Salinarimonas sp.: one gene and its partner. The main gene of each other region encodes a partner of the protein of the gene in region 2 in a complex. Links are inferred from orthologs where the notes say so. Each region holds a gene or a part of one and is shown on either strand. Other genes may lie near its edges. The genes, in order: uvrA and mfd.

Evidence for each region.
Region 1: the proteins of mfd (region 2) and uvrA are in contact, whole or in part, in a crystal structure (PDB 4DFC), measured with the Escherichia coli proteins. The link is inferred for Salinarimonas sp. from one-to-one orthologs.

What each region holds. Positions count from the first base shown.
Region 1 is NZ_CP157794.1:3,520,078-3,530,790, reverse strand. Bases 2,964-6,621 are described here. They hold uvrA (excinuclease ABC subunit UvrA), read right to left. Parts: upstream 6,227-6,621; coding sequence 3,164-6,226; downstream 2,964-3,163. Other genes in these bases: ABL310_RS16235 (fasciclin domain-containing protein), read left to right, coding at 6,560-6,621. Also shown: ABL310_RS16260 (GNAT family N-acetyltransferase), read left to right, coding at 1-206; ABL310_RS16255 (cold-shock protein), read right to left, coding at 279-488; ABL310_RS16250 (IlvD/Edd family dehydratase), read right to left, coding at 714-2,519; ABL310_RS16245 (hypothetical protein), read right to left, coding at 2,725-2,940; more of ABL310_RS16235, read left to right, coding at 6,622-7,078; ABL310_RS16230 (MarR family transcriptional regulator), read right to left, coding at 7,138-7,671; ABL310_RS16225 (N-acetylglutaminylglutamine amidotransferase), read left to right, coding at 7,795-9,573; ngg (N-acetylglutaminylglutamine synthetase), read left to right, coding at 9,624-10,713. UniProt on the Escherichia coli protein: The UvrABC repair system catalyzes the recognition and processing of DNA lesions. UvrA is an ATPase and a DNA-binding protein. A damage recognition complex composed of 2 UvrA and 2 UvrB subunits scans DNA for abnormalities.
Region 2 is NZ_CP157794.1:2,535,628-2,546,819, forward strand. What follows is about bases 4,557-8,693. They hold mfd (transcription-repair coupling factor), read right to left. Parts: upstream 8,312-8,693; coding sequence 4,757-8,311; downstream 4,557-4,756. Other genes in these bases: ABL310_RS11760 (type IIL restriction-modification enzyme MmeI), read left to right, coding at 4,557-4,728; ABL310_RS11770 (succinate dehydrogenase assembly factor 2), read right to left, coding at 8,406-8,693. In the rest of the region: ABL310_RS11755 (NAD(P)/FAD-dependent oxidoreductase), read left to right, coding at 1-775; more of ABL310_RS11760, read left to right, coding at 1,135-4,556; more of ABL310_RS11770, read right to left, coding at 8,694-8,702; ABL310_RS11775 (hypothetical protein), read left to right, coding at 8,925-9,056; ABL310_RS11780 (Lrp/AsnC ligand binding domain-containing protein), read right to left, coding at 9,661-9,897; ABL310_RS11785 (patatin-like phospholipase family protein), read right to left, coding at 10,197-11,054; ABL310_RS11790 (MarR family transcriptional regulator), read right to left, coding at 11,072-11,192. UniProt on the Escherichia coli protein: Couples transcription and DNA repair by recognizing RNA polymerase (RNAP) stalled at DNA lesions. Mediates ATP-dependent release of RNAP and its truncated transcript from the DNA, and recruitment of nucleotide excision repair machinery to the damaged site.

The DNA of each region.
Region 1 (10,713 bases), 980 kb from region 2 along the record:
TGCGGCGCGTGCTGGTGCTCGGCGATCCCGGCTATTACGGCCGCTTCGGATTTACGCCCGAGACCGCGATCGCGCCGCCCTACGATCTTCCCGAGGCGTGGCGCGCGGCCTGGCAGGGGGCGTCGCTCGGCGACGGGCCGGCGCCGCCGCCCGGCCGGCTCACCCCGCCCGGGCCGTGGATGCGGCCCGCGCTATGGGGGCCGTGAGCGCGGCCCGAAACGAAAAGCGCCGGCCTTTCGGCCGGCGCTCTCGCGTCTCGTTGGCTCTCGCGGCGCGGATTACGCGACGGCGAGCTTGTCCGCCGAGGACTTGCCGGTGCGGCGGTCGGCGACGATCTCGTAGGAGACCTTCTGGCCCTCGTTGAGGCCGCGCAGGCCCGCGCGCTCGACGGCGGAGATGTGGACGAACACGTCGTTTCCGCCCTCGTCGGGCTGAATGAAGCCGTAGCCCTTGGTCGTGTTGAACCACTTCACGGTGCCGGTCTGCATGACGATTCCTTTCAAGGCATGCTGGTAGGCTCGGGCGTGCGCGACTGGCGCCCGCCCATGGGATATCGATGTCTTGGTAGAGGGGTCGTCAGCCGCGCCGTGAAGCGCTCCTGGCCAAGTCGTCCGGCCGAAAACTCGATGCTGTTCAGATAAGGGGGAAATGGGGCGTTTCCAAGATGGCCGGCGTGGATATTTTCGCGGCTCCGCGCCGGCCCCGCCCACCCCTCAATGATTGTCCCGCGGCACCCCGAACGTCGAGGCGATGCGCTGGTACTTCACCGCGGGCTTCAGCGTCATGCCGTCCGACAGCTGGTCGACCATGGCGCGCTGGATCTCCTGCCAGGGCGTCTGGCTCGCCGGGTGGGGGAAGCCGCCCTTCGCCGCGAGATCGGCGCGGCGGCGCTCCAGCTCCTCGGGCGGGAGCAGGATGTCGGCCGAGCGCTCGTTGAGGTCGATGCGGATGCGATCGCCCGTCTGCAGCAGGGCGAGCCCGCCGCCCGCCGCCGCCTCGGGGGAGGCGTTGAGGATCGAGGGCGAGGCCGAGGTGCCGGACTGGCGCCCGTCGCCGATGCAGGGGAGCGCCCGCACGCCGCGGCGGATCAGCTCGCCCGGCGGCTGCATGTTCACCACCTCCGCCGCGCCGGGATAGCCGATCGGCCCCGCCCCGCGCATGATCAGGATCGCGTCCTCGTCGATGCCGAGCGCCGGGTCGTCGATGCGGGCGTGGTAGTCCTCCGGCCCGTCGAACACGACGGCGCGGCCCTCGAAGGCAAGCGGGTCGTCGGGGCTCTCGAGATAGCGCTGCGCGAATTCCTTCGAGATCACGCTCGTCTTCATGATGGCGCTCTCGAACAGCGTGCCCTTGAGATGGAGGAAGCCCGCCTTCTCGCGCATCGGCCGCTCGTAGGGGCGGATCGTCTCGCGGTCCCAGGAATGCTTGCCGCGGCAATTCTCGCCGATCGTATGGCCGTTGGCGGTGATCGCGCCCTCGTGGATCTTGCCGACGTCGATCAGCTCGGCCAGGACGGCGGGCAGGCCGCCGGCCCGGAAATATTCCTCGCCGAGGAAGCGCCCGGCCGGCTGCATGTCGACGAGGAGCGGGATCTCGAAGCCGACCCTCTCCCAGTCGTCGCAATCGAGCGGCACGCCCACGTGCTTGGCGATGGCGTTGACATGGATCGGCGCGTTGGTCGAGCCGCCGATGGCGGAGCAGGCGACGATCGCGTTCTCGAAGGCCTCGCGGGTGAGGATGTCGGAGGGCTTCAGGTCTTCCCACACCATCTCGACGATGCGCTTGCCCGTCTCGTAGCTGATCTGCCCGCGCTCGCGATAGGGCGCCGGGATCGCCGCCTGGCCGGGCAGCGACATGCCGAGCGCCTCGGCGAGCGCGTTCATGGTCGAGGCCGTGCCCATCGTGTTGCAATGGCCGTTCGAGGGCGCGGAGGAGCCGACGATGTCCATGAATTGCTGGAAGTCGATCTCCCCCGCCGCGTGCCGCTCGCGCGCGGCCCAGATGACGGTGCCCGAGCCCGTGCGCGCCCCGTCCATCCAGCCGTTGAGCATCGGGCCGACGTTGAGCGCGATCGCCGGGATGTCGACGGTCGCCGCCGCCATCAGGCAGGCGGGCGTGGTCTTGTCGCAGCCGGTGAGCAGCACCACGCCGTCGAGCGGGTAGCCGTAGAGCACCTCGACGAGGGAGAGGTAGGCGAGGTTGCGGTCGAGCGCGGCGGTGGGGCGCTTGCCGGTCTCCTGGATCGGGTGGCAGGGGAACTCGAGCGCCAGCCCGCCCGCCGCCGTGATGCCGTCGCGCACGCGCTTGGCGAGCTCGAGGTGGTGACGGTTGCAGGGCGCGAGATCCGAGCCGGTCTGCGCGATGCCGATGATCGGCTTGCCCGAGCGCAGCTCCTCGCCGGTGAGGCCGTAGTTCAGGTAGCGCTCGAGATAGAGCGCCGTCATGCCGGGGTTCTCGGGATTGTCGAACCACAGCCGCGAGCGCAGCTGGCTGGGCGTGATGCGGCGGTCTGCGGGCATGGCGGCGTTGCTCCCTCGTGTTTCCTCGAGAGGGATCATACGCGCGCTTGCGCGCCTGTCGACACGGCGGCGGGCTCCTTCGTGTTCGGGAAATGCAAGCCGGCCAGCGCATCGGCGCGCGGATGCCGGCGCGCGAAGGCGCCCATGAAAAAGGGACCCCCGGTGCGGAGGTCCCCGTCCGTTCCGGCCGCCTCGGCGGCCCGCCTCACGCCTCCGCGAGGCGGCTCTCGTCGACGGCGCGCATGTGGGGCTCGCGCTCGCTCTTGATGTGGTAGATCGCCTCGCCGTCGCGCTCGCCGGGGACGATGCGGATCACCTCGTAGGTGAGGGCCATCTGGTTGGGGTGGATGCGGATCATCTGCCGCTCGTCCGCGACGAGCCGCACCTTGTCGCCCAAAGAGAACCGCGCCTGGTCCAGCATGGTCGTGCCTCCTTCCGTGTTGGGGAGACAACGCCTGAGCTTCGAAGGAGTTCGGAGCTTGGCGGGAAGATTCCTGGAATGGGAACATATGTCGGGCGCCGGCATCGCCCCGCAGAGGGGTGGGCCGCATCGGCAGCCCGGAGGGGAGGGCGCGCGCCCGGCCCTCCCCACCCGTCGGCCTTCGGCCTCCTCCCTCCCCTGCGGGGAGGGGCCGGGCGGCGTGTCATTCCGCCGCCTGACGCGTCGCGCGCTTGCGCGCCGGCTTCTTCTCCGCGGCGGGTTTCTTCTCCCCGGCTCCTGCCTTCTTCCCCACCGCCTTCGTCGGCGTCTTCGTCGGCGTCTTGCCCGCCGTCCCGGCCGCGTCCTCGGTCACGCCGACCGTCTTCATCGGCCGGCGCGCCAGCACCTCCGCCAGGAACCGGCCCGTATGGCTGGCCTTCGCGGCGGCGATCTCTTCCGGCGTGCCCTCGGCGACGATGGTGCCGCCACCGTCGCCGCCCTCGGGGCCGAGGTCGATCACCCAGTCGGCGGTCTTGATGACCTCGAGATTGTGCTCGATGACGACGACGGTGTTGCCCTGGTCGGCGAGCTCGTGCAGCACCTCGAGCAGCTTCGCCACGTCGTGGAAATGCAGGCCCGTGGTCGGCTCGTCGAGGATGTAGAGCGTGCGGCCGGTGGCGCGCTTGGAGAGCTCCTTGGAGAGCTTCACCCGCTGCGCCTCGCCGCCGGACAGCGTGGTCGCCTGCTGGCCGACCTTGACGTAGCCGAGCCCGACGCGCGCGAGCGTCTCCATCTTCTCGCGGATCGAGGGCACCGCCTTGAACAGGTCGCGCGCCTCCTCGACCGTCATGTCGAGCACGTCGGCGATGGACTTGCCGCGATACTTCACCTCCAGCGTCTCGCGATCGTAGCGCTTGCCCTTGCAGACGTCGCAGGTGACGTAGACGTCCGGCAGGAAGTGCATCTCGATCTTGATGACGCCGTCGCCCTGGCAGGCCTCGCAGCGCCCGCCGCGGACGTTGAAGGAGAAGCGGCCGGGAAGGTAGCCGCGGGCCTTGGCGTCCGGCAATTGCGCGAACCACTCGCGGATGGGCGTGAAGGCGCCCGTATAGGTCGCGGGGTTCGAGCGCGGGGTGCGGCCGATGGGCGACTGGTCGATGTCGATGACCTTGTCGAGATGCTCGAGCCCCTCCAGCCGGTCGTGCGGGGCGGGATGCTCCATGGCGCCGTTGAGCTTGCGCGCCACGGACTTGTAGAGCGTGTCGACGACGAGCGTCGACTTGCCGCCGCCGGAGACGCCGGTGACGCAGGTGAAGGTACCGAGCGGAATCTCGACGTCGACGTTCTTGAGGTTGTTGCCCCGTGCGCCGACGACCTTCAGCGCCCGGCTCTTCTGGCCCTTGCGGCGCATCTTCGGCGTCTTCACCGCCATCTCGCCGGTGAGGTACTTGCCGGTGAGCGAGGCGGGGCTCGCCATCACCTGCGCGGGCGTGCCCTTGGCGATGATCTGGCCGCCGTGGATGCCGGCGCCCGGCCCGACGTCGACGACGTAGTCCGCCTGCAGGATGGCGTCCTCGTCGTGCTCGACCACGATCACCGTGTTGCCGAGGTCGCGCAGCCGCTTGAGCGTGCCGAGCAGCCGCTCGTTGTCGCGCTGGTGCAGGCCGATGGAGGGCTCGTCGAGCACGTAGAGCACGCCTGTGAGGCCGGAGCCGATCTGCGAGGCGAGGCGGATGCGCTGGCTCTCGCCGCCGGACAGCGTGCCCGAGGCGCGCGAGAGGGTCAGGTACTCGAGCCCCACGTCGTTGAGGAAGGTCAGCCGCTCGCGGATCTCCTTGAGGATCCGCCCGGCGATCTCCGTCTGCTTCTCGTTGAGCCGCGCCGGCAGCGCCTCGAACCAGCCGTGCGCCTCCTTCACCGAGAGCCGCTTCACGTCGCCGATGTCGCAGGCGGCGATCTTCACCGCGAGCGCCTCGGGCTTGAGCCGCTTGCCGCCGCAGGCGGCGCAGGGCGTCTCGGACATGTAACGCGAGATCTCCTCGCGCGCCCAGTCGCTCTCGGTCTCCTTGTAGCGCCGCTCGAGGTTGGGGATCACGCCCTCGAAGGGCTTCTTCACCTCGTAGGCGCGCAAGCCGTCGTCGTAGGCCATGCGCACGGCCTCGCCGCCCGAACCGTAGAGGATCACCTCCCGCGCCCTCGACGGCAGGTCGCGCCAGGCGACGCTGGTCTTGAAGCCGTAGTGCTTGGCCAGCGCGTCCAGCGTCTGGCCGTAATAGGGCGAGGTCGACTTCGCCCAGGGCGCGATCGCCCCGCGCTTCAGGGTGGCGCTCTCGTCCGGCACGATCAGGTCCGGGTCGATGCGCATCTCGTGGCCGATGCCGTCGCAGGTCGGGCAGGCGCCGAAGGGGTTGTTGAACGAGAACAGCCGCGGCTCGATCTCGGGGATGGTGAAGCCGGAGACCGGGCAGGCGAATTTCTGCGAGAAGGTCATGCGCTTGGGCGCGCCGCTCTCGTCCTTCTCGTCGGCCCATTCGATCACGGCGATTCCGTCGGCGAGCTCGAGCGCGGTCTCGAGGCTCTCGGAGAGCCGCGCGCCGATGTCCTCGCGCACCACGAGCCGGTCCACCACCACGTCGATGTCGTGCTTGAACTTCTTGTCGAGGGCCGGCGCGTCGGGGATCTCGTAATAGGCCCCGTCGATCTTCACGCGCTGGAAGCCCTTCTTCTGCCACTCGGCGAGCTCCTTGCGGTACTCGCCCTTGCGCCCGCGGATCACCGGCGCGAGCAGGTAGAGCCGCGTCTTCTCCGGCAGCGCCAGCACCCGGTCGACCATCTGCGAGACGGTCTGGCTCTCGATCGGCAGCCCCGTGGCGGGCGAGTAGGGCACGCCGACGCGCGCCCAGAGCAGGCGCATGTAGTCGTAGATCTCGGTGACCGTGCCCACCGTCGAGCGCGGGTTCTTCGAGGTGGTCTTCTGCTCGATGGAGATGGCCGGGGAGAGCCCGTCGATCTGGTCGACGTCCGGCTTCTGCATCATCTCGAGGAACTGGCGCGCATAGGCCGAGAGGCTCTCGACGTAGCGCCGCTGGCCCTCGGCGTAGATCGTGTCGAAGGCGAGCGAGGACTTGCCCGAGCCCGACAGCCCCGTGAGCACGACGAGCTTGTCGCGCGGGATCATCAGGTCGACGTTCTTGAGATTGTGCTCGCGCGCCCCGCGGACGGAGATCACGCGGGCGGTGGGATCGCCGGCGCGGGCGCGGTCGAACAGATCGTCGAGATCGGACATGCGGATGAGGCTCGTCGAAAGGAAGACGGACGGGGGCGGGCTCGGGACGCAGAGCACGCCCGCGGACCGCGTCGATATAGTGCGCCGACGCGCGCCCGCCATCGCCCCGGCCGCTCGGCGGCCCTGCGAATCGCGCACGCGACGCCGCACCCTCGGGCGGGCCGCCTCCTGGCTAGAACAAAACCGATACGATCGCAAGTCGGCGCATCCGCCTTCGGCCAGGACCTGCGCCCGATTTTCTCCGGCCGTTCACGCGGACCCGAAGCCGAACTCGCGCGTTGTAGAGCGCGCCGGGGGGCATGAGGAAAAGCCCAATTCACCAAGGAGAGCTTCATGCACACGATTCTCGCCCGCGGCGCCGCCGCGGCCTTCGCCGTGTCCCTCGCCGCGGCCCCGGCCCTCGCCCAGGAGCAGTCGATCGTCGAGCTGGCGTCGGGCAACGACGACCTCTCGACCCTCGTCACCGCCGTGCAGGAGGCCGAGCTGGTCGACACGCTCTCCGGCGAAGGGCCCTACACGGTCTTCGCGCCGACCAACGCCGCCTTCGAGGCGCTGCCCGAGGGCGCGCTCGACAATCTCCTCGCCGACCAGGAGCAGCTGCGCGGCGTGCTGATGTACCACGTCGTCGCCGGCGAGGTGATGGCGAGCGACCTCACGAGCCAGATCGAGGCCGGCGGCGGCCAGGCCGAGATCGAGACCGCCGGCGGCGAGACCCTCACCGCCAGCGTCGAGGGCGGCGAGGTCACGCTCACCGACCAGCAGGGCAACACGGTGACCGTCGCCCAGGCCGACATCGACGCCTCGAACGGCGTCGTCCACGTCATCGACGGCGTGCTGATGCCCGGCATGTGATCGTTCGGGGGGACACCCGAGACGCGAGGGCCGCGGGCGGGAACGCGCGCGGCCCTTCCTTACGCCGCCGGCTCCGCCGCCTCGCCCCTCAGCATGCCGGCGACCGCCTGGAAGGCCGCGACCAGCGCCCGGCGCTCGGCCGCCGGCAGGCGTGCGAGGTCGCCCAGGGCCGCGGGCGGCAGCAGGGGAGGGGCCTCGACCAGCGCCGCCGCGCCGGCCGGCGTGAGGCGCGTGTGCACGATCCGCCGATCGGCGGCATTGCGATAGCGCTCGACGAAACCGCGCTCCTCGAGCTTGTCGAGGATCGAGACCACGGTGCCGGCCGAGAGATCGCAATGGCGCGAGAGCAGGCTCGTCGTCACCTCGCCGCGGGCGCGCACGGCCTGCATCACCACGATTTGCGGGATGGTCAGTCCCGAGACCCGCGAGACCGCCTTGGAGCGCGTGTCGATGGCCTGCGCGATCACGCGGATCGCCTTCATCAGCGCCTCGATGTCGGCGGCCGTGGGATCCGCCTCGGCGAGCCCCGCGAGCGGGGCTGGGGGCGCCGCCGCGCCGGCGGGAACGAAGCGCAGCCGTTCGTCGTTCGTCATGCGAAAACCTCCGGAGATCATTTGACATCAAAACGTTCGAGCTGTAAACATTCGATCTCAAACGAACCCGGAGAGATACCGCGCCCGCTGCCGGCGGGGGCCAAGAGAAAGCGAAACCACGACATGTGCGGAATTTGCGGCGCGCTCAGCTTCGACGGCAGCCCGGCTTCGGCCGACGCCATCACCCGGATGACGGATGCGATGGCGCCCCGCGGGCCCGATTCGGAGGGGGTGGTCGCCCGCGGCCGCGTGGCCTTCGGCCATCGCCGGCTGAAGATCATCGACCTGTCGAACAAGGCCGAGCAGCCGATGGTCGATTCCGAGCTCGGCCTCACCATCGCCTTCAACGGCTGCATCTACAACTATCCGGAGCTGCGTCGCGAGCTCGAGGGGAAGGGCTATCGCTTCTTCTCCACCGGCGACACCGAGGTGATCCTCAAGGCCTACCACGCCTGGGGCCCGGACTGCGTCCAGCGCTTCAACGGCATGTTCGCCTTCGCGATCCACGAGCGCGAGAGCGGCCGCGTGGTGCTCGCGCGCGACCGCTTCGGCATCAAGCCGCTCTATCTCGCCAAGACGGCGAACGGCCTCGTCTTCGCCTCCTCGCTGCCGGCGATCCTCGCCGCCGACGAGAGCGTGGACCGCTCGGTCGATCCGGTGGCGCTGCAATTCTACATGTCCTTCCACGCCGTCGTCCCGGCGCCGTGGACCATGATCAAGGGCGTGCGCAAGCTCCCGCCGGCGACGATCCGCGTCATCGAGGCCGACGGCGCCTCCACCGAGCGGCGCTTCTGGGCGCTCGACTTCACCCGCACGGCCGAGGACGAGGAGCGCTCCTTCGAGGAGTGGCGCGACCTCACGCTCGACGAGCTGCGCAAGGCGGTCGCCCGCCGCATGGTGGCGGACGTGCCGGTGGGCGTGCTCCTCTCCGGCGGCGTCGATTCGAGCCTGATCGTCGGCCTCCTCGCCGAGGCCGGCCAGTCGGGCCTGCGCACCTATTCCATCGGCTTCGAGGAGGCGAACGGCGAGAAGGGCGACGAGTTCGTCTATTCCGACCTCATCGCGAAGCACTACGACACCGACCACACCAAGATCTTCATCCCCTCCACCGACATGCTGGACGCGCTCCCGGCGACGATCCGGGCCATGTCCGAGCCGATGGTCTCCTACGACAATGTCGGTTTCTATCTGCTGTCGCGCGAGGTGGCGAAGCACGTCAAGGTCGTGCAGTCCGGCCAGGGGGCGGACGAGGTCTTCGCCGGCTACCATTGGTACCCGAAGGTGGCGGGCTCCAACGACCCCGTCGGCGACTACGCCGAGGCCTTCTTCGACCGCTCGCACGCCCGGCTGAACGAGCATCTCGCCCCGGGCTGGCGGGTGGACAAGGACGAGGCGCGCGCCTTCGTCGAGGCGCATTTCGCGCAAGCCGGCGCGACCGACCCGGTCGACAAGGCGCTGCGTCTCGATTCCACCATCATGCTGGTGGACGATCCGGTGAAGCGCGTCGACAACATGACCATGGCCTGGGGCCTCGAGGCCCGCGTGCCGTTCCTCGACTACGAGCTCGCCGAGCTCGCCGCGCGCATCCCGTCCCGCCACAAGCTGGCGCACGGCGGCAAGGGCGTGCTCAAGGAGGCCGCGCGCAAGGTCATCCCGGCCGACGTCATCGATCGGCCGAAGGGGTATTTCCCCGTGCCGGCGCTGAAATACATCGAGGGACCGACGCTCGACATGGTGCGCGACACCCTCACCTCGCAGAAGGCGCGCGAGCGCGGCCTGTTCTCGGAGGCCTACCTGCAGCGGCTCTTCGACGACCCCCGCTCGGCGATCACGCCGCTGCGCGGCTCGGAGCTGTGGCAGGTGGCGCTGCTCGAGACCTGGCTGCAGAGCCACGGCCTGTAAAGCGCGGCCGATCCGAATCGCACACCCGTGACGGAAACCGGGGGCAGACCATGACCGACCTGAACCGCACCGACGCCGATCCCGCCCGCGTCGACCCCGCCGCCGTGCTCGCGCGCCCCAACGCCGCGATCGATTGCGGCTGGGGCCGGCTGCTCTTCGGCCAGACCTTCGACGACGTGACCGAGCTCGCCGAGGCCATGCGCGGCGAGCGGCCCGACCGGCGCGACATCGCCGTCTACGTGCGCGACCCGCACGTGGCGCTCGCCGCCGCGCCGCAGGAGATCTTCCTCGACCCGTCCCACACCTACCGGCTCGACCTCGCCTCCTACGAGAAGAGCGAGCGGCCCTATCACGGCTTCACCGTGCGCCGGCTCGACTCCCGCGCGGACGCCGACGCGGTGAACCGCATCTATGCCGGGCGCAGCATGGTGCCGGTGCCGCCGGAATTCTTCTGGGCGCGGCGGGATTCGCGGGCGATCATCCACCTCGTCGCCGAGGACGACGCGTCCGGCGCCATCGTCGGCACGGTGACGGGCGTCGATCACGCCCGCGCCTTCAACGATCCGGAGAGGGGCTCCTCGCTCTGGTGCCTCGCCGTCGACCCGCAGGCCACGGCGCCCGGCGTCGGCGAGGCGCTGGTGCGCGAGCTGGCCGAGCTGTTCAAGGCGCGCGGGGCGGCGTTCATGGACCTCTCGGTCATGCACGACAACGAGCACGCCATCGCGCTCTACGAGAAGCTCGGCTTCGAGCGCCTGCACGTGTTCACCTTGAAGCGCAAGAACCCGATCAACGAGAAGCTCTTCGCCGGCCCCGGCCCGGAGGAGACCCTCAACCCCTACGCCCGCATCATCACCAACGAGGCGCGCCGCCGCGGCATCGACGTCGAGGTGACGGACGCCGAGGGCGGCTTCTTCCGCCTCACCTACGGCGGGCGCTCGGTGCATTGCCGCGAGGCGCTCTGCGAGCTCACCACCGGCGTCGCGGTCTCGATCTGCGACGACAAGGCGGTGACCCGCCGCATCGTCGCGCGCGCCGGCGTCGTCGTACCCGAGCAGATCGAGGCCGGCGGCGACGAGGCCGCCCTCGCGGAGTTCCTGCGGACGCACGGCGCCGTCGTCGTCAAGCCCGCGCGGGGCGAGC
Region 2 (11,192 bases):
CAAGGCCTCGGCGGTGCGCCTCGCCGACGGACGCCGATTCGAGGCCGGCCGCGCGATCGTCGCCAACGCGCATCCCAAGCTCGTCTTCGGCCGGATGCTGGAGGAGCGCGCGCGCCCGGCGGAGTACGCGCGCAAGCTCGAGGGCTTCCGCCCGGGGCCGGGCACGATGATGCTCCACCTCGCCCTCGACGGCCTGCCGGACTGGGCGGCGGGCGCGGACCTGAAGCGCTTCGCCTACGTCCATCTCGCGCCGGACATGGCCACGATGGCGGCGACCTACGCCGATGCGATGGAGGGGCTCCTGCCGCGCGAGCCGGTCCTCGTCGTCGGCCAGCCCACCGTGGTCGACCCGTCCCGGGCGCCGGAGGGCAACCACGTGCTCTGGGTGCAGGTGCGCGTGCTGCCGGGCGAGATCAGGGGCGACGCCGCCGGCGCGATCGCGGCGCGGGACTGGGACGGCGCGAAGGAGGCTTACGCCGAGCGCGTGCTCGACGTGATCGAGCGCTACGCCCCGGGCCTGCGGGGCAAGATCCTCGGCCGGGCGGTCCACTCCCCCGCCGACCTCGAGCGCGACAACCCCAACCTGATCGGCGGGGACAATCTCGCGGGCTCCCACCACCTCGACCAGAACTTCCTCTTCCGCCCGGTCCCCGGCTGGTCGCGCTATGCCACGCCGGTGAAGGGCCTGCACCTGTGCGGCGCCTCCACCTGGCCCGGCGCCGGGACGGGCGCGGGATCGGGGTTCATGCTGGGGACGATGCTCGCCGGAGGGTGAGGCGGGCGGTTCCGAACCCTTTCCTTCCCTGTAGGCGAAGGTGTCGCCGCGCGAAGCGCGGTGACGGATGGGGCGCGCGGGACGCGCGTTCGGCGAAGCCGAATTCACGGCGCGACCGCCGGCAGACGGGGGCTTCCGCTTCGCGGAACGCGTCGCTTCGCGCCGCGCCCCATCCGTCTCGGCTTCGCCGAGCCACCTTCCCCTACAGGGAAGGAAAGCACTCGGCGTCGGTCCTGCACGCCCCTCACCCCCGTTCCCTCGCCGCGGGGCTTCGTGAGAATCCTGAATCGCGTCGGATGCGGCTTGCTACTTCAGATTCTCCCGCCTAACCTGCTCGTGAGACGGGTGGCGGGGCGTTCATGGAGATCGAGGGGTTCATCGCCGAGGCGCGGGGCGCCGACGGCTCAGAGCGTGCGAACTACCAGCTTTTCGTGACGCGGCTGTGCGCGCTCCTCGGCGTCGATCCGCCGACCTATTCCGCCGCCGAGACGGCGCTGAACGACTACGTCTTCGAGCGCAAGGTGGATTTCGTCCATGCGGACGGGTCGCGCACGCCGGGCTTCATCGACTGCTACAAGCGCGATCATTTCGTGCTGGAGGCCAAGCAATCGGCCAAGCGCGTGGGCGCTGCGGCGCGGGGGGCCGGGCGCGGCTGGGACCAGGTGATGCTGGAGGCGCGCAGGCAGGCGGAGAACTACGCGCGCGCCCTGCCCGTCGACCACGGCTACCCGCCCTTCCTCGTCGTCGTGGACGTCGGCCACGTCATCGAGCTGTTCGCCGACTTCTCCGGCCAGGGCAAGAACTACGCGCATTTCCCGGACCGCGCCTCCTACCGCATCCGCCTCGACGACCTGCGGCGCGAGGACGTCCGGGACCGGCTGCGCAAGGTCTTCCTCGACCCGCACGCGCTCGACCCGGCGCGCGAATCGGCGCGGGTGACGCGGGAGGTGGCCGAGCGGCTGGCGCGCATCGCCAAGCGGCTGGAGGCGCGCCACGACGCGCAGGAGCTGGCGGAATTCCTGATGCGCTGCCTCTTCACCATGTTCGCCGAGGACGTCGGCCTGCTGGACCGGTTCCGCGACCTCCTCGCCGACCTGAAGGACAATCCCTCCGCCTTCGTGCCGGCGGTGGAGAGCCTGTGGGCGGCGATGGACGCGGGCCTCTACGAGCCGCGGCTGATGAAGACGCTGCGGCATTTCAACGGCACTCTGTTCAAGACCCGCCGGGCGCTGCCCCTCGAGCGCGCCGCGATCGCCGAGCTCCTCGACGCCGCCGAGCGGGACTGGCGGGACGTCGAGCCCGCGATCTTCGGCACGCTGCTGGAGCGCGCCCTCGATCCGCGCGAGCGCGCCTCGCTCGGCGCGCACTACACGCCGCGCGCCTATGTCGAGCGGCTGGTCATTCCCACGATCATCGAGCCGCTGCGGGCGGAATGGGACGTCGCCAAGGGCCGCGCCGACGAGCTCGCCGCGGCGGGGCACGCCGAGGGCGCGCTCGCGACGATCCGGGGCTTCCACCACCAGCTGTGCACCGTGCGGGTGCTCGACCCGGCCTGCGGCACGGGCAACTTCCTCTACGTGGCGCTCGAGCTGATGAAGCGGCTCGAGGGCGAGGTGCTGGACGCGCTCGAGGCGCTCGGCCAGGATCAGGCGCGGCTCGCGCTGGAGGGCGAGACGGTGAGCCCGCGCCAGTTCCTCGGCCTCGAGATCAACCCGCGCGCGGTGCCGATCGCCGAGCTGGTGCTCTGGATCGGCTACCTGAAATGGCAGCTGCGCACCGGCGGCGCGGCGGCCGTCGGCACGCCGGTGCTGCACGCCTACGGCACGATCCTCAACCGCGACGCGATCCTCGCCTACGATGCGAAGGAGCTGGTGCGCGAGGCCGACGGGCGCCCGGCGAGCCGCTGGGACGGGGTGACCTTCATGCGCCACCCGGTCACCGGCGCGGAGGTCCCGAACCCGTCCGCGCGCACGGAGGTGTATCGCTACGTCAATCCGCGCCGGGCGGAGTGGCCGCAGGCGGACTTCATCGTCGGCAACCCGCCCTTCATCGGCGGCAAGGACATGCGCGCGGCGCTGGGCGACGGCTATGCGGAAGCGTGCTGGGCGGTGCGCCCGGACGTGCCCGGCGGGGCCGATTTCGTGATGCATTTCTGGGACGAGGCGGCGACGCGCCTCCTCGCCGCGGCGGGCGGCGGGGGCGCGGCGGGCAAGGGCGCGAAGGCGAAGGGCGGGGGCAAGCGCACGGCCGGGGCCGCCGCGCGCCCGTTGCTGCGCTTCGGCTTCATCACCACGAACTCGATCACGCAGACCTTCTCGCGCCGAGTGATCGAGCGCCACCGCGCCGCCAAGGCGCCGCTCTCCCTCGTCTTCGCCGTGCCGGACCACCCCTGGTACAAGTCCGCCGACACGGCCGCCGTGCGCATCGCCATGACGGTCTGCGCCCGCGGCGAGACGCCGGGCGTGCTGGCGACAGTGGTCCACGAGGAGGGGCTCGATACGGACACGCCGCAGGTGGAGCTGGCGCGGCGGGAGGGGGTGATCACGGGAAACCTCTCGGTGGGGCCCGATCTCGGCGCGGCGACGGCTCTGCTCGCGAACGAGGCGCTGTCGAGCCCGGGCGTGAAGCTGCACGGCGCGGGCTTCATCGTCACGCCCGAGAAGGCGGAGGCGCTCGGGCTCGGGACCGTGCCGGGGCTGGAACGGCACATCCTGCCCTATCGCAACGGCCGCGACCTCACCGCCCGCCCCCGCGGGGTGATGGTGATCGATCTCTACCCGCTCGCCGCCGAGGAGGTGCTGGAGCGGTTTCCGGCGGTGTATCAGCACGTCGCGGAGACGGTGAAGCCGGAGCGGGATCAGAACAATCGCGCGACGTACCGCGACAATTGGTGGATCTTCGGGGAGCCAAGGGCCGATCTGCGCCCTTCAATCGAAGGTCTGGACCGCTACATCGCTACCGTAGAGACTTCGAAACATCGCGCGTTCCAGTTCCTCGACGCGGCGATCCGTCCGGACAACAAGCTCGTCGCGCTCGGCCTCGACAGCGCCGCCCACCTCGCCGTCCTCTCCTCGCGTGTCCACACGCGCTGGGCGATGGCGAAAGGCGGATGGCTCGGCGTCGGCAACGACTCCGTCTACGTCAAGACGCAGTGCTTCGACCCCTTCCCCTTCCCCGCCTGCCTCGACGCGCCCCCGCACCACCCCGACGCCGCCATCCGCGAGCGGCTGCGCACGCTGGGCGAACGGCTCGACGCGTTTCGCAAGGAGCGGCTCGCGGCGCATCCCGCGCTGACCCTGACGGGGCTCTACAACGCGCTGGAGCGGCTGCGCGGGATCGAGGCGGGGACGGACGCGAGGCCCCTCGACGAGGCCGAGCGGCGGGTCCACGCGGCGGGGCTCGTCTCGATCCTGAAGGAGCTCCACGACGAGATCGACCGCACCGCCTTCGCCGCCTATGGCTGGGGGGACCTCGCGGACGCCCTCGTCGGCCGCCCCGGGGCGACGACGCCGGCGCCCACCGTCGCGGCGGAGCAGGCCGAGGCGGAGGAGGCGCTCCTCGCCCGGCTCGTCGCGCTCAACCGCGAGCGGGCGGCGGAGGAGGCGCGGGGGCGCGTGCGCTGGCTGCGGCCCGATTTCCAGGTCCCCCGCCTCGGCGCCCGCGCGCCGCAGCCCGAGCAGGCGATCCTGCCGGAGATGGAGGTGGTCCCGGTCCCCCTCGCCGCGCGGCCCGCCTGGCCGGCGGACGGGCTCGACCAGGTCCGCCTCGTGCGCGACGTACTGGCCCGCGCGCCGACGCCGGTCCAGGCCGACGCCATCGCCGTCACCTTCGACGGCCGGGCCAACGCCGCCCGCCGCCGCCGCATCGCCGCCGTGCTCGACACGCTGGTGGCCACGGGCTCGGCCCGCGCCCGCGCCGAGGGAGGGGCGCGCACCTATTTCGTGCCGCGCTGAGGGTCGGGGGGCGCGGGGCGATGCCCGACTAGGCCGCCGCCCTCCCCTCCGCGATCTTCACGAGGTTGCGCAGGATCACGCGCGTCACCTTCAGCCGTTTGTCGACCTCCGCGACGTCGCGCGTGAAGACGATCTTCATGTCCGGGCGGACCTTGGCCGCGGGACCCTGGTCGGCGACGTAGGCGACGAGGCCTTGCGGGTTGGCGAAGGAATTGTCGCGGAAGGCGACGACGATGCCCTTGGCGCCGGCGTCGACCTTCTCGATGTTGGCGCGCCGGCACAGAAGCTTGATGCCCATCACCTTGAGCAGCTGGTCCACCTCCGGCGGGCGCTCGCCGAAGCGGTCGCGGAGCTCGGCGCCGAACGCCTCGATGTCCTCCTCGGTGTCGAGCGAGGCGAGGCGGCGGTAGAGGTTGAGGCGCACCTGCAGGTCAGCGACGTAGCTCTCCGGGATCATCACCGGCGCGCCGAGCGCGATGTTGGGCGACCACTGGTCCTCGACGGGCTCGTCGGCGCCCTCCTTGAGCTGGGCGACGGCGTCCTCCAGCATCTGCTGGTAGAGCTCGTAGCCGACCTCCTTGATGTGGCCCGACTGCTCGTCGCCGAGCAGGTTGCCGGCGCCGCGGATGTCGAGATCGTGGGAGGCGAGCTGGAAGCCGGCGCCGAGCGTCTCGAGCGACTGCTGCACCTTGAGCCGCCGCTCCGCCTGCACCGTGAGCGTGCGGTTCGCCGGCACGGTGAAGAGCGCGTAGGCGCGGGTCTTCGAGCGGCCGACGCGCCCGCGCAGCTGGTAGAGCTGGGCGAGGCCGAACATGTCGGCACGGTGGACGATCAGCGTGTTGGCGGTGGGGATGTCGAGGCCGGATTCGACGATCGTGGTCGAGAGCAGGATGTCGTACTTGCCCTCGTAGAAGGCGGTCATCACGTCCTCGAGCTGGGTCGCCGGCATCTGGCCGTGGGCCACCGCGACCTTCGCCTCGGGCATCTCCCGGTCGAGGAAGTCCTTCACCTCGGCGATGTCCTCGATGCGCGGCACCACGTAGAAGGCCTGGCCGCCGCGATAGCGCTCGCGCAGCAGCGCCTCGCGCACCAGCAGCGGGTCGAAGGGCGTGACGAAGGTGCGCACCGCGAGGCGGTCGACCGGGGGCGTCGCGATGATCGAGAGCTCGCGCACGCCGGTGAGCGCGAGCTGGAGCGTGCGCGGGATCGGCGTCGCGGAGAGGGTGAGCATGTGCACCTCGGCGCGCAGCTCCTTGAGGCGCTCCTTGTGGGTGACGCCGAAATGCTGCTCCTCGTCGACGACGACGAGGCCGAGATCCCTGAACTTGACGGTCTTGCCGAGGAGCGCGTGGGTGCCGACCACGATGTCCATCGTGCCGTCGGCGAGCCCCTCCTTGACGCGCTTGAGCTCGGCGGCGGTGACGAAGCGCGAGGCGTGGCCGACCTGGACGGGCAGGCCCTTGAAGCGCTCGGCGAAGGTCTTGAAGTGCTGGCGCGCCAGCAGCGTGGTCGGCGCCACGACCGCCACCTGCTTGCCGGCCATGGCCGCGGCGAAGGCGGCGCGCAGCGCCACCTCGGTCTTGCCGAAGCCGACGTCGCCGCACACCAGGCGGTCCATGGGCCGGCCGGAGGCCATGTCGGTGAGCACCGCGTCGATGGCGGTGAGCTGGTCCTCGGTCTCCTCGAAGGGGAAGCGCGCGGCGAATTCGTCGTAGAGCCCTTCCGCCGGGGCGAGCTTCGGGGCCTCCTTGAGGATGCGCGCGGCCGCGATCTGGATGAGCTGCCCCGCCATCTCGCGGATGCGCTTCTTCATCTTGGCCTTGCGGGCCTGCCACGCGCCGCCGCCGAGCTTGTCGAGCTGGACCTCGGTGTCCTCCGACCCGTAGCGGGTGAGGAGCTCGATGTTCTCCACCGGCAGGAACAGCCGGTCGCCACCGTTGTAGTGCAGCTCGAGGCAATCGTGCGGCGCGCCGGCGGCCTCGATGGTCTTGAGGCCGACGAACCGGCCGATGCCGTGGTCGGCGTGGACCACGACGTCGCCGGTCGTCAGCGAGGAGACCTCGGAGAGCACGTCCTGCGGGCGCTTCGCGCGCCGGCGCGGGCGCACCAGGCGATCGCCCAGGATGTCCTGCTCGCCGATGACGGCGAGCGCGTCCGTCTCGAAGCCGGCCTCGATGCCGAGCACGGCGAGCGCCACCTCGCCCTGCGCGAGATCCGCCACCTCGGCGAGGCGGCGAACGAGCTTGGTGCGCTCGACCCCGTGATCGGCCATGACGTGGCCGAGGCGCTCGCGCGAGCCCTCGGACCAGGCGGCGAGGACCACGGCCTTCCCGGCGCGCTGGAGCGCCCCGACGTGCTCCGCCGCGGCCTCGAACACGTTCGTGCCCTCGGCCTCGCGCTCGGCGACGAAGGTGCGCCCCTGCCGCGCCCCGCAATCGACGACGAGCCGCCCCTCGCTCTCCGGCAGGGCGAAGGGCGTGACGCGCACGCTCGCGCCGCTCTCGAGGCGCGAGGCCCATTCCTTGGGCGCGAGGTAGAGCGCGTCGGGCCGCAGCGGATTGTAGGGGGCGACGCCGGGCTGGCGCTCGTCCATCTGCTGGCGGCGCGCCTCGCAATAGTCGCGGATCGTGGCGAGCCGCTCGGAAGCCGCGTCCTCGGCCTGATGGTCGAGCACGACGGGCGCGCCCTCGACATAGGAAAACAGCGTGTCGAGGCTCTCGTAGAAGAGCGGCATCCAGTGCTCGAGCCCGGCATAGCGCCGGCCTTCCGAGATCGCCTCGTAGAGGAGGTCGTCGCGCCCCGGCGCGCCGAAGGTGGCGGCGTAGCCCTGGCGAAAGCGCTTGATCGAGGCGGTGGTGAGCTGCACCTCCGACATCGGCACGAAGTCGAGCCCGCGCATCGTCGTCATGGTGCGCTGGCTCTCCGGGTCGAAGGCGCGGATCGATTCGAGGCTGTCCCCGAAGAAGTCGAGCCGCACCGGCGTCGCGAGGCCGGGCGCCCACAGGTCGATGATGCCGCCGCGCACGGCGTATTCGCCGGTCTCCTGCACCGTGCCGGTGCGCAGGAAGCCGTTGATCTCCAGCCATTGGACGATCGAGTCCATGGCGATGACGTTGCCGGGCTGGGCCGAGAACGTGTCCGCCAGGATGCGCGCCTTCGGCACGGTGCGCTGGAGGATGGCGTTCACCGTGGTGGAGAGGATGCGCGGGCGCTCGGGCGACGACTTGGTGCGGGCGAGGCGCGCGAGCGTCGTCATGCGCTGCGCGGAGACCGCGCCCGCGGGGGAGACGCGGTCGTAGGGCTGGCAGTCCCAGGCGGGAAACGAGAGCACCTCGAGCCCCGGGGCGACGAACTGAAGCGCGCGCTCCAGCGCCTGCGCCCGCTGCCCGTCCCGCGCCACGTGGACCAGGATCGCCGAGCGCTCGGCCTTCTCCTTCAGCCCGAGCGCCAGATCGGCGAGCGCGAGCGCGTCGTAGCCGTCGGGCGCGGCGGCGAGGGTCAGGCTCTCCCCCGCGCCGACGAGATCGAGGGCGCGCTTCGGGAGGTTGGACAAGGGCGCGCGGGCGGCTGGCGCTTTGGGCATCGGGCTTATCGAGGTGTGGCTGACGGTCGGCAACGGAAAGCGCCCGCCCCGGGTTCGGGCGGGCGCGTGCGGCGGGGCGGCGCGCGAACGGCGCTCAGACGTGGATCGGCGCGCCGTGGGTGTGGAAGTCCTTGAGGCGCCGGAACAAGGGCGTGTCGTAGTTCGACGGCGTCTCGTCCTCGCCGGTGAGCCAGCGGAAGAGATCGCGATCGGGCACCTCGATCAGCGCCTCGAACTGATCGAGCTCGCCGTCGGTGAGCGTCCCGATCTCGCTGTCGGCGAAGCGGCCCATCAGGAGATCCATCTCCCGGATGCCGCGATGCCAGGAGCGGAAGAGGATCTTCCGCCGCCGCGGATCGAGATCGGCGCTCGTGCGGGTGGTTCCGGTCATGAGGGGCGCTCCGGCGTGGGGTGTGGCGTTCCGGGGCGTATATAGACGGTGGGGCGGGGATTGGAAGCGGGGTCGTGGGGCTCTGCGGAGTAGGCTGCCTCAGCGCCGCGGGCCGGACTGCGTCGGCTCCCCGGCAGACGCCGTTTCCGGCGCTGGACGGGGCGACGGCCGGCGCCGACGCCATTGCGCCTCCGCGGCCTGAACCTGCTGCGGGCCTTGGAGATGGCGGTCGAATCGCTGGACGGGACGCAGCGGGCGGGGCTCGCCGAGCTGGCCTTCGTCCTGCGGCGGACCGTCCATGGCGGGCTCGACAGGATCGACGAGGTGCCGCTCGCGCTCGCTGCGCCGAGCTAATAAGGAGATGTCATCCCGGACGCCGAAGGCGATCCGGGACCCAGATCCGCCAACGATAATCGAGCGGCGTGCAACGCCGCGTCCCAGGACGGAAATGAAGGCGTTGCGGGCGGCGGGACGCGCGCGCTTCGCGCACGCTGAGGGAAACTCCGGTGGCTCTGGATCCCGGACTTGCTTCGCAATCCGGGATGACAGGGGAGATGTCATCCCGGACGCCGAAGGCGATCCGGGACCCAGATCCGCGGACCTTCGTGGAGCGGCGTGCAACGCCGCGTCCCAGGACGGAAATGAAGGCGTTGCGGGCGGCGGGACGCGCGCGCTTCGCGCACGCTGAGGGAAACTCCGGTGGCTCTGGGTCCCGGACTTGCTTCGCAATCCGGGATGACAGGGGAGATGTCATCCCGGACGCCGAAGGCGATCCGGGACCCAGATCCGCCAACGATAATCGAGCGGCGTGCAACGCCGCGTCCCGGGACGGGAATGAAGGCGTCGCGGGCGGCGGGACGCGCGCGCTTCGCGCACGCTGAGGGAAACTCCGGTGGCTCTGGGTCCCGGACTTGCTTCGCAATCCGGGATGACATGCCGAGCGCCCGGCCCCGCCCCCTCAGAACGCCTTGAACGTGATCACCGTCTTGGTGTCGTCGATCTCCGGGATCGTCTGCACCTTCTCGGCGACGAAATGGCCGATGTCGACGTCGCGGTCGATGTGGAACTTGGCCAGGATGTCGTAGTCGCCCGCCGTGGAGTAGATCTCGGAGGCGATCTCGCGGTCCGCCAGCTCGCGCGCGACGTCGTAGGTCTTGCCGAGCTTGCACTTGATCTCGACGAAGAAGGTCTGCACGGGCGGGCTCCGGTCTCGCGGGTGGGAGGGGTTCTTGGTAGGCCGGCGACAGGCGCGACGCAAGGGGGTGGGCGGGGCCGCCACGCGCCGTCATCCCCGGCCGGAGCGCCGCAGGCGCGCAGGGGAAGGGGACCCAGCACGACTCTTCGCGGCGAAGCCGCGGCCATTGGCGGCGACCAGCCGCCTAGTCGGCGGCACCAGAGCGCCTCCGGCGCGACGCTTTTTGCCGGGTCCCCTTCCCCTGCGCCGCTTCGCGGCTCCGGCCGGGGATGACACGGCGGCGGGCGCCCTCACCGCCCTCACCGCGCGCCCCCCTCCCCTCGCATCCGCGCGGCGAACGCGGCGCCGTCCCTGCGCCCCAGCTCGTAGGCGAAGGCGATCATCCGCGGCTTCGTCACGTCGAACTGGCTCACCGCGATCGGCTCGGAGGGCTGGAGATAGGTGCGGTTGGCCACCTCCGGCAGGCGGGCGTAGCGGCGGGTGAGGAGGACGAGGGTCGCTCGGCCCTCGGCCTCGAAGGGCAGGAGCGGGTCCACCGGCACGTTGTCGACGAGGCCGCCGTCGAGGGCGGGCGCGCCGGCGACGGCGCCGACGGGGGTGATCGGCGGCACGCTGGCGCTGGCGAGCAGCGCCGCGACCAGCGCCTCGGGAGTGTCGAGGTCGCGCAGGCGGACGTACTCGCCGCGAAAGCCGAGGGCGCGGCCCCCGCGGGGGTGCATCGGCTTCAGGAGCGCCTTCTCGAGCTGGTAGGCGAGGATGCCGACCGGCGCGGCGAGCGCCATCGGCAGCCAGCGCGGGCGCCGGGCGATGGAGATCAGCACGTCCGGCGCGTCCTCCGACTTCAGGCGGGCGAGCGCGTCCGTGTCGAGCACCTCGGTGAGGAGCTCGCGATACATGGCGGCGACGGGAAAGAGCGGCCCGCCCCGCCGGGCCGCCGCCCAGTCGAGGTTCGGCACGCCCTGCGAGCAGCCCTCCACCACCATCCGGTGCACGCTCTCGCCGAAGCCGAGCATGGAATAGCAGGCGGCCCAGGCGCCGGCGCTGACGCCGGCCACGAGACGCGGGCGCAGGCCGAGCGCGGGCGCGGCCGCGTCCCAGAAGCCGCCCTGCCAGTAGCAGCGGTTCCCCCCGCCCGCGAAGGCGATCGCGTCGAACATGGGCGGCGCGCGCTCCCTCAGACGGTCTCGCGCACGACGTCGCGCCAGGCGCGCAGGATGCGGTCGAGCTCGCCGACGTCTTCCGAAGGCAGCCGGCCGAGCGTGCGCGCCACGAAGGCGCGCTGGGCCGCGATGCCG